Regions from separate parts of the Saccharospirillum sp. ABV4_185 genome, predicted to be linked through region 1. Evidence: predicted binding sites of a transcription regulator. Region 1 holds the regulator's gene; the other holds the start of a gene.

What was found. Region 1 encodes FNR, which switches genes on or off when oxygen is low (the NO sensors DNR and NnrR bind a similar motif). Its sites were predicted from a motif close to TTGATNTANATCAA; they were not measured.
Region 2: a site for FNR is predicted at 994-1,007, ahead of rutA (pyrimidine utilization protein A). Genes of this name have one in related genera too.

Annotation. Positions count from the first base shown of each region.
Region 1 covers NZ_JBSWUW010000001.1:2,487,860-2,492,176, forward strand. The annotation lists gene ACXAE6_RS11675 (bifunctional acetate--CoA ligase family protein/GNAT family N-acetyltransferase) at 1-51, shown strand, start outside; gene nudC (NAD(+) diphosphatase) at 63-893, shown strand; gene ccoM (cytochrome c oxidase subunit CcoM) at 848-994, opposite strand; gene fnr (fumarate/nitrate reduction transcriptional regulator Fnr) at 1,101-1,841, opposite strand; gene ttcA (tRNA 2-thiocytidine(32) synthetase TtcA) at 1,956-2,852, opposite strand; gene ACXAE6_RS11700 (hypothetical protein) at 2,927-3,394, opposite strand; gene ACXAE6_RS11705 (gamma-glutamylcyclotransferase family protein) at 3,470-4,078, opposite strand; gene ACXAE6_RS11710 (sulfite exporter TauE/SafE family protein) at 4,081-4,317, opposite strand, start outside.
Region 2 covers NZ_JBSWUW010000001.1:1,411,933-1,416,249, reverse strand. The annotation lists gene rutR (HTH-type transcriptional regulator RutR) at 132-803, opposite strand; gene rutA (pyrimidine utilization protein A) at 1,075-2,166, shown strand; gene rutB (pyrimidine utilization protein B) at 2,163-2,918, shown strand; gene rutC (pyrimidine utilization protein C) at 2,933-3,316, shown strand; gene rutD (pyrimidine utilization protein D) at 3,331-4,134, shown strand; gene ACXAE6_RS06545 (malonic semialdehyde reductase) at 4,143-4,317, shown strand, end outside.

The DNA of each region.
Region 1 (4,317 bases):
CCCGACGAAGAAGGCGTGGTTCGGCTAGTCTTGCCGCTGAAAGCGGATTAAGGAGTGCGCTTGTGTTGTATGAATTAGGCCAGCACCGGATTGAACTGCCTGGCTCGGCGCCGGCAGTCCGTTCGGATGACCGGTTATTGCTGTGGCAAGACGGCGAACTGGTCAGTCCGGAGGATAACTGGGTACAACGACGCAGTGATTGGCCGAGCGATCAATTGGTCAGCGAAGAATTTGTTGGCTTGCTCGACGGCCATCCTTATTACACCGCCGAATTGGATAACACCGAAAACTGGCCGAGATTGGGTTTGAGAGACATTGGTCTGCGCAGTGAAACGGCCTTTATGTTGGCGGCGCGAGCTCGTGGTCTGTTGGATTGGCGTCGTCAGCATCGGTTTTGTGGCCAGTGTGGCCAGCCGACAACCAGATTGTCGGGCGAGTCGGCCATGGTCTGTGAGCCCTGCAAGCTGCGCTTTTACCCGCGTGTCAGCCCCTGCGTGATTGTGCTGATTACCCGGGGGCCCCAAGTGCTGCTGGCTCAGGGCGTGCGCCATCGCAGTTCCGGCTGGTACAGCACCCTGGCCGGTTTTGTTGAAACCGGTGAGTCGCTGGAACAGGCGGTACACCGCGAAATCCGCGAGGAAGTCGGCGTCGAGGTAACCAATCTGCGCTATCAGGGCAGTCAGACCTGGCCGTTCCCGCATCAGTTGATGCTCGGCTTCTGGGCCGACTACGCCGGTGGCGACATCGTTCCGGAACCGGGTGAAATTGCTGATGCGCAGTGGTTTCACGTCGACCAGCTGCCGCAATTCCCGCCCGGTTTTTCCATTGCCGGCTATATGATCGAGGCTTACCGGCGTTCCTGGTCGTCCGTTGAGGCGCCATTTTCCGGGTGAGCGCGTAAGTCTTGGCGCACGAACCAGGCAATGCCGCCGAAGAAGGCGAACATCAAACCCACGGTGACTAAGCCAGCGATAACTACAGTGTCGAAATACATGGTTGGAACCCCTTGGACTGGAGGATGCGTTCAGTCTAGGGGAGGTCGGGGAGGGGCTATTGATGTGGATCAAGGCCGCGCCGGCGGCCAGTTGATCCAGATCAATTCAGGCGCTGATGCCCAGTTCCAGGCGCTCGCAATCGGCCAGAGAGGCCATTTGCGTCAGCGCATCGAGATCGACGATTTCGATATCCCGCGCACTGCTGCTATCGGCCAGGATGCCCTGGCGCTGAAAACGGGTGAAGACGCGGCTGACGGTCTCTACCGCCATGCCCAGATAGTTGGCAATGTCACTGCGCGCCATGGTCAACCGGAACTGGGTACCGGAGTAGCCGCGGCGGCGGAAACGGGCAGCGAGGTTGAGCAGGAAGGAGGCGATGCGTTCCTCGGCGCTCTTCTTGCTCAGCAGCAACATCATTTGTTGGTCTTCACGCAGTTCGCGCCCCATCAAACGCAGCAGTTGGCGACGCAACTCTGGCAACTGGCCCGATAACGCATCCAGACGATCAACCGGAATTTCACAGACGTTGGTGGTTTCCAGGGCGCGGGCCGAGGCTGGGTAAACCGGAGAGTCGTAGGCGTCCAGGCCAACCAGTTCGCTGGCCAGATGGAAACCGGTGATCTGTTCATCACCTTCCTGAGTCAGCGTATAGGTTTTAACGGTACCGGTCCGTACAGCAAAGACCGAATTGAAAGGTTCACCCTGCGCAAACAGTAACTCGCCTTTTTTGATCGGTCGGCCACGGCGGATGATCGCATCCAGTTTATCCATTTCACTGGTTTTCAGTGACAGCGGCAGGCACAACGGATGCAGACTGCAATTGCTGCAGTGAGTGGTCAGCGACATCGTTTCTCTCCCGTCCAAGGGTGGGATAATCACCTTCCTACAGCCAGAGTAGAACGCCGATTATCTGTTGTTCGCCATCTTAGCCGAAACCGTCGTGCTGTACAGGGTTGTGGCTCAATCGTCGTTCGGCGGAACCCAGGTATTGACGCGGGTTTGCGCCATTGGGCTGTACTCACTGCCTTCATTAACCGGCGCTAATGGGATGCCCGTCGCCTGTAGCGATAGAAAATCGAATTGCTCACGGTCCGCCAGTTGGGACGGTGCGATGTTCTGGATGGACCGAAAAATATTTTCGACTCGACCGGGATGCTGTTTTTCCCAGTCGCGCAGCATGGCTTTGATGGATTGACGCTGCAGATTGTCCTGCGAACCACAGAGGTTGCATGGAATGATCGGGAATTCCCGCTCGATGGCGTATTGCTCGATATCGCTTTCGCGGCAATAGGCCAACGGCCGGATCAGCACATTGGTGCCGCTGTCGGACAACAGTTTGGGGGGCATGGCTTTCAGCTTGCCGCCGTGAAACATGTTCAGAAACAGCGTTTCCAGAATATCGTCACGATGGTGGCCTAAGGCAACCTTGGTGGCACCGATCTGATCGGCAAAGGCATAGAGCGTGCTGCGTCGCAGCCGCGAGCAGATACCGCAGGTGGTTTTGCCCTCCGGTACCATTTCCTGAACCACGCTGTAAGTATCGCGTTCCAGGATGTGGTAAGGCACGCCCAGGTTTTTCAGGTACTGCGGCAGGATGTGTTCCGGGAAACCCGGTTGTTTCTGATCGAGATTGACCGCCACCAGCTTGAAGTCGACCGGGGCGCTGCGCTGCAGGCTGATCAGGATATCGAGCATGGTGTAGGAATCTTTGCCGCCGGACAGGCAGACCATGATGGTGTCGCCGTCTTCAATCATGTTGAAGTCAGCGATGGCGCGGCCGGTTTCCCGGCGCAAGCGTTTTTGCAGCTTGTTGAATTCGGTGCGCGATTTTTTCTCAGCGAGGGTCTGGGCAGTCATGGACAATCGGGTGGCTCGGGGTTGGGCGCGTGTTCTACCACCTCGGGCGCCGAGGGACAAGTGTTGTCGTGAAATCAGGCGGCCTGTTCAGAGGGTTCCATCGAATAGACGCGCCGGAACGGCCGGTCGTCAACCCGGTGGCCGCGATGACAGGCCTGACGCCATAGCTCGACCGCCTGGTCGCTGTCCAAAATGGGGACCTCACCGCCGGCATAAAAGCGGGCGTTCAAGGCCGCCAGGGCCGTGGCATAACCCCAGTTCAGGCTGAGTTCCTGATGGGGATCTTTGAGGAAGCAGCGTTGGCTGGCCAGGCCACGAATCTGACAGGCCAGTTCCGGCCATTGCGCGATGTATTCATCCCAGACGCGTTTGTGTTGCCAGGCGGTCATGCCGAACGGGCCATAGCGGTTGCTGCTGCGACGTTGTTGTTCAGCGCCGGCGACCGCGTCGAGCCAGGCCGGCAGACCCGGATCGGTTAATTGCGCCTGCTGCAGCGCCGGTTCGATGACACAGCTTTTCAAATCCAGACAATACGCCTTCATAGCGGACACCTCCTGAGGTTCGCAGTCAGCCTGCAAAAACAGCACTGAACTCGACCTGAACTGCCTATATCTGGGTTAACGGCCGGCGCTTTCAAGGCTGAAGCGGGTGCGCTGATGAAACAGCTCGGGCAACTCATCGGCGAGTAGTGCATCGATGCGCGGTGGCAGGCGGTGATCGTCCATGGCGCGCGGGTATTGTGGTGCCAGACGGTCATCACTCAGGTGTTGCCAGGGGCTGGTGGAGTGCAGAAAGCGGCGGGCGAAGTCGTCACCGTAGCTGAGGCAGCCGTGCAGGATGACATCGACATAGGTCTGCATAATGGGTCGATGCGGCTGGGGTGTTTCGCTGGAATAACCGACATAAGCCCACAAGGGCAACTCCGTTGGTAAGGACTGCTGGCCGAGCGAACGCACCTCGGACCAGTCGATGCGATGCCGATCATAGCCTTGTTCGCGCTCATCAAAGCGCGCCAGGTTGGTGTCATCGACGATAAAGACGACACCATTGCAGCGACTGTCCGGATTCAGATGCGCACCCACAGCAGTAGCGCCATAATCCGGTACTGGAACTGACCAGCGGCGCTCAATGCCGTCGATCTCCACGGCCAGGGCATCGCCACCGATACCCGTGCGGCGCCGGCTTTCCGCGCTGATCAAGCTGCCATAACCGAAAATTGCCTGCATCGTTAAAAGACCCCCAGCATGCGCGCGGAATTGAACATCAGCCAGCCGGCGAAAAATAACAGCGTTGCCCCGATCAGCGCGCGTAGCGCGGGGCGTCGTAACCAGCCATTCAACTGTTGGCTAAAGGCGCCGGTGGCCAGCATGGCCGGCAGCGTACCGACACCAAAGGCCAGCATCAAAGCGGCGCTGCCCAGGGCGTCGGCCTGGGTCGCCGCATAGCCAAGGGCGGTATAGACCAG
Region 2 (4,317 bases), 1.1 Mb from region 1:
CGAGTCTTTTAGTCCATCAGGTGTCTGCCCGGCTTGGCATAGTACGGCGCTCGGTCCAGGCTCGAAAAACGACGGAACCCTAGCCGTATATGGGTAGGTGACCGCTAGGTTACCACCCTGTCATCAAAGCGTCACGGACGCAGACCGTCGAGCAACAGGGCGGTTAAATTGCTCAACGTCTCATCAAAGAAAGCAGGATCATCCAGAGTACGGCCCGCGACCGCTTCGATCTGCACGCGGAAATCGGCGTAATGTTGCGTCGTCGCCCAGATGGAAAAAATCAGATGGTAGGGTTCAATCGGTTTGAGTTTGCCCTGATCAATCCACGATTGAATAACGGCCACCTTGGCTTGCACGCGATCGTGTAATGGCTGTTGTAATTCGGCCAATAACAGCGGTGCGCCCTGCAGAATTTCCATACAAAACAACCGCGATTCTTCCGGATTATCGCGCGAAAATTCCAGCTTGATGCGCAGGTAATCACCCAGCGCTTCGAACGGATCCTGCTCCTCACTGAAACTGCTCAACGGCAATAACCAGACGCGCAACAACTCGCGCATCACCTGCACATACAATTCTTCTTTAGTGGGGAAGTAATAGAGCAGATTGGTTTTGGAGACGTCCGCTTCCTGAGCGATCTGATCGAGGCTGGCGCCGTGCAGGCCGTAGTGGGAAAAGGTGCGTAGCGCCGCATCCAGAATGGCCGCGCGTTTTATTTCCTGATTGCGCTGACGACGTTTAATCGACGCTGCCGTCGGCGTGCGCTTGGGTCGGTCTGCCGCAGTGGCGGTCTTGTCGTTCAACGCTGTCTCCTGCCGGTTTCGCGGGCCTCATTCTAGCATCGACCACCAAGCAGTCGGCCAGCGTCTTATCGGTTATTGCATCGAGTGTTTATTGCACCGCCATGGTTCGCGCTGGTGGATTTTTGCACAAACCATGTGCTCTAAGTTAGACCATTTGGTCCAACTTAATACACCAAAAATTGATAACCAATTGATTTATATCAATAAAACAGAGTTGGCCGGCTTTCTGCAATGTGCTACCGCATTCGCATCCAGACGAGGACGTAGCATCATGAAGGTTGGCGTATTTATCCCCATCGGCAACAACGGCTGGCTGATTTCCAAAAACGCACCGCAGTACATGCCGTCGTTCGAATTGAACAAAACCATCACCCAACGCGCCGAGCATTACGGCTTCGACTTCGCGCTGTCGATGATCAAGCTACGCGGCTTCGGCGGCGAAACCGAATTCTGGGATCACAATCTGGAATCCTTCACCCTGATGGCGGGCCTGGCTGCGGTCACCAGCAAGATTCAATTGTTCGCTACCGCCGCTACCCTGACCGTGCCACCGGCGATCGCTGCGCGCATGGCCTCGACCATCGACTCCATTTCCAATGGTCGTTTCGGCATCAACCTGGTCACCGGTTGGCAGAAACCGGAATACTCGCAAATGGGCTTGTGGCCGGGCGATGAATTCTTCGCTTACCGCTACGATTATTTAACCGAATACGCCGAAATTCTTACCGAGCTGTGGCAGACCGGCAAAAGTGATTTTAAAGGCGATTATTTCCAGATGGACGATTGCCGCGTCAGCCCCAAACCCAAAGGCCCGCTGCAGATTATCTGCGCCGGTCAAAGCGACGCCGGCCTCGCCTTCACCGCCAAGTACGCCAACTACGCCTTCTGTTTCGGCAAGGGCGTGAACACGCCAAAAGCCTTTGCACCCACCGCCGAACGACTGGTCAAAGCCGCCGAAGCATCGCAACGCGACGTTAAAGCCTGCCCGCTGTTTATGGTCATCGCCGATGAAACCGACGCCGCTGCCCGTGCCAAATGGGAAAGCTATAAAGAAGGCGTCGATGAAGAAGCCGTTGCCTGGCTGGGCGTACAGGGCGCCGCCGATACCAAATCCAAGGGCGACACCAACGTGCGCCAGATGGCCGACCCCACATCCGCCGTCAACATCAATATGGGCACCCTGGTCGGCTCCTATGAAAGCGTGGCCGCCATGCTCGATGAAATCGCTGAGGTCAACGGCACCGAAGGCGTAATGCTGACCTTCGATGATTTTGTTCAGGGCGTCGAGAACTTTGGCCAACGCATTCAGCCGCTGATGAAAAGCCGCCAGCACATCGACATTGAGGCGGAGGCCACCGCATGAGCATCGAAGCCAAAGCCAGCGGCTACGCCTTAAGCAGCAGCAGCGACAATGCCATCACACTCGACGCCAAGCCGGAACCGATTCAACTCAAGGCCAGCGAGACGGCGGTCATCGTCGTCGATATGCAAAACGCCTACGCCAGCAAAGACGGCTATCTCGATAAAGCCGGCTTCGATGTGTCAGCCACCGGTCCGGTGATCGCCAACATCAACAAGACGCTGAGCACCGCACGCGCTGCCGGCATGACGGTGGTGTTTTTCCAGAACGGCTGGGACCCGCAATATCGCGAAGCCGGCGGTCCGGGTTCGCCCAACTGGTACAAATCGAACGCCCTGAAAACGATGCGCAAAAACCCCGAACTGGACGGCACTTTGCTGGCGCGCGGCGGCTGGGATTACGACCTGGTCGATGCGCTGAAACCCGAACCGAGCGATCTGGTGTTGGGCAAAACTCGCTACAGCGGTTTCTACAACACCCCGCTCGACAGCCTGTTGCGCGCCCGCGGTATTCGCAATCTGGTGTTTACCGGCATCGCCACCAACGTCTGTGTTGAATCGACGCTGCGCGATGGTTTCTTCCTGGAATATTTTGGCGTGGTGCTGGCCGATGCCACTCACCAGGCCGGACCGGAATCGATTCAGGCAGCATCGCTGTACAACATCGAAACCTTTTTCGGCTGGGTGTCAGACGTTAATACCTTCTGTAAAACCTTCGCCACCGAATCCACCCCAACGGCTGCGGCCGCCCACTGAACGAGGAAATTTCCATGCCTAAGAAAGCTGTGATTCCCGCCGGTACCAGCACGCCCATTGCCCCCTTTGTGCCGGGTTCCATGGCCGACAACGTGCTGTACGTATCCGGCACGCTGCCGTTCGATAAAGACAATAATGTGGTTCACGTCGGCGACGCCGAAGCTCAGACCCGTCATGTGCTGACCACCATTAAAGGCGTCATCGAAACCGCCGGCGGCACCCTGGACGACGTCACCTTTAATATGATTTTCGTCAAAGACTGGGCCGATTACGCGGCAGTAAACAAAGTCTATGCCGAGTTTTTCGCCGGTGAGAAACCCGCGCGTTACTGCATTCAGTGCGGTCTGGTAAAACCCGAAGCGCTGGTCGAAATTGCCAGCATCGCCCACCTGGCATAACCCAAAGCAGGCGCATGATGTATTTGGAAATCGTCGGGCAATTGGAGGCAGATCAGACGGTGGTGCTCAGTTCGGGCCTCGGTGGTTCGGCACGTTTCTGGGAACCTCAGTTAAGCACCCTGACCGAGCGTTACCGGGTGGTGCTGTATGATCAAGTCGGCACCGGGCGCAGCCCGGCTGAACTGCCTGAAGGCTACAGCATCGCCGATATGACCGATGAATTGATCAGCGCTCTTGATGACGCCGGTATCGACGACTTTCATTTAATTGGCCATGCACTGGGCGGCCATATCGGTTTAACGCTGGCGTTGCAACAGCCGCAGCGATTGCGCTCTTTGGTAGTGATTAATGGCTGGCATCAACTCAGCCCGCACACCCAACGCTGTTTTTCAGTGCGCCGGAAGATTCTCGATGAAATTGGCGCGGCAGCTTATATCGAAGCCCAGGCGCTGTTTCTGTATCCACCGACTTGGATCGACCAGCACGCCGACCAGTTGGCAAAAGAAGATGTGCAGATGCTCAGCCATTTTCCGCCGGCCGATAACCTGCGTCGTCGGCTGGAAGCGGTACAAGGCTTTGCTATGAACGATGAACAGCTGGCGCAGATCGAAGCACCCACTCTGCTGATCGCCAATCGCGACGACCTGCTAGTGCCCTGGACCTGCTCGGTGCGACTGGAGCAAAAACTGCCCCGGGCACGACTGGAATTAATGGACGTTGGCGGCCATGCCAGCAGCGTTACACAGGCGGAACGCACCAATGCCTTGCTTGTTGAGCATTTGACCCGATTTTCGCACCTTCCACTTAACGTCAACTAAGGATTGTTATGTCCAGCTCACTCGACTCCGCCGCCCTGAAACAACTTTTTACCGAAGCGCGCACCCATAGCTATTGGCAAGACAAACCCATTGCCGACAGCGTGCTGAGCGAATTGTACGAGCTGACCAAATTCGGCCCGACCTCGGCCAATTGCAGCCCGGCTCGATTTATCTTCGTGCGCA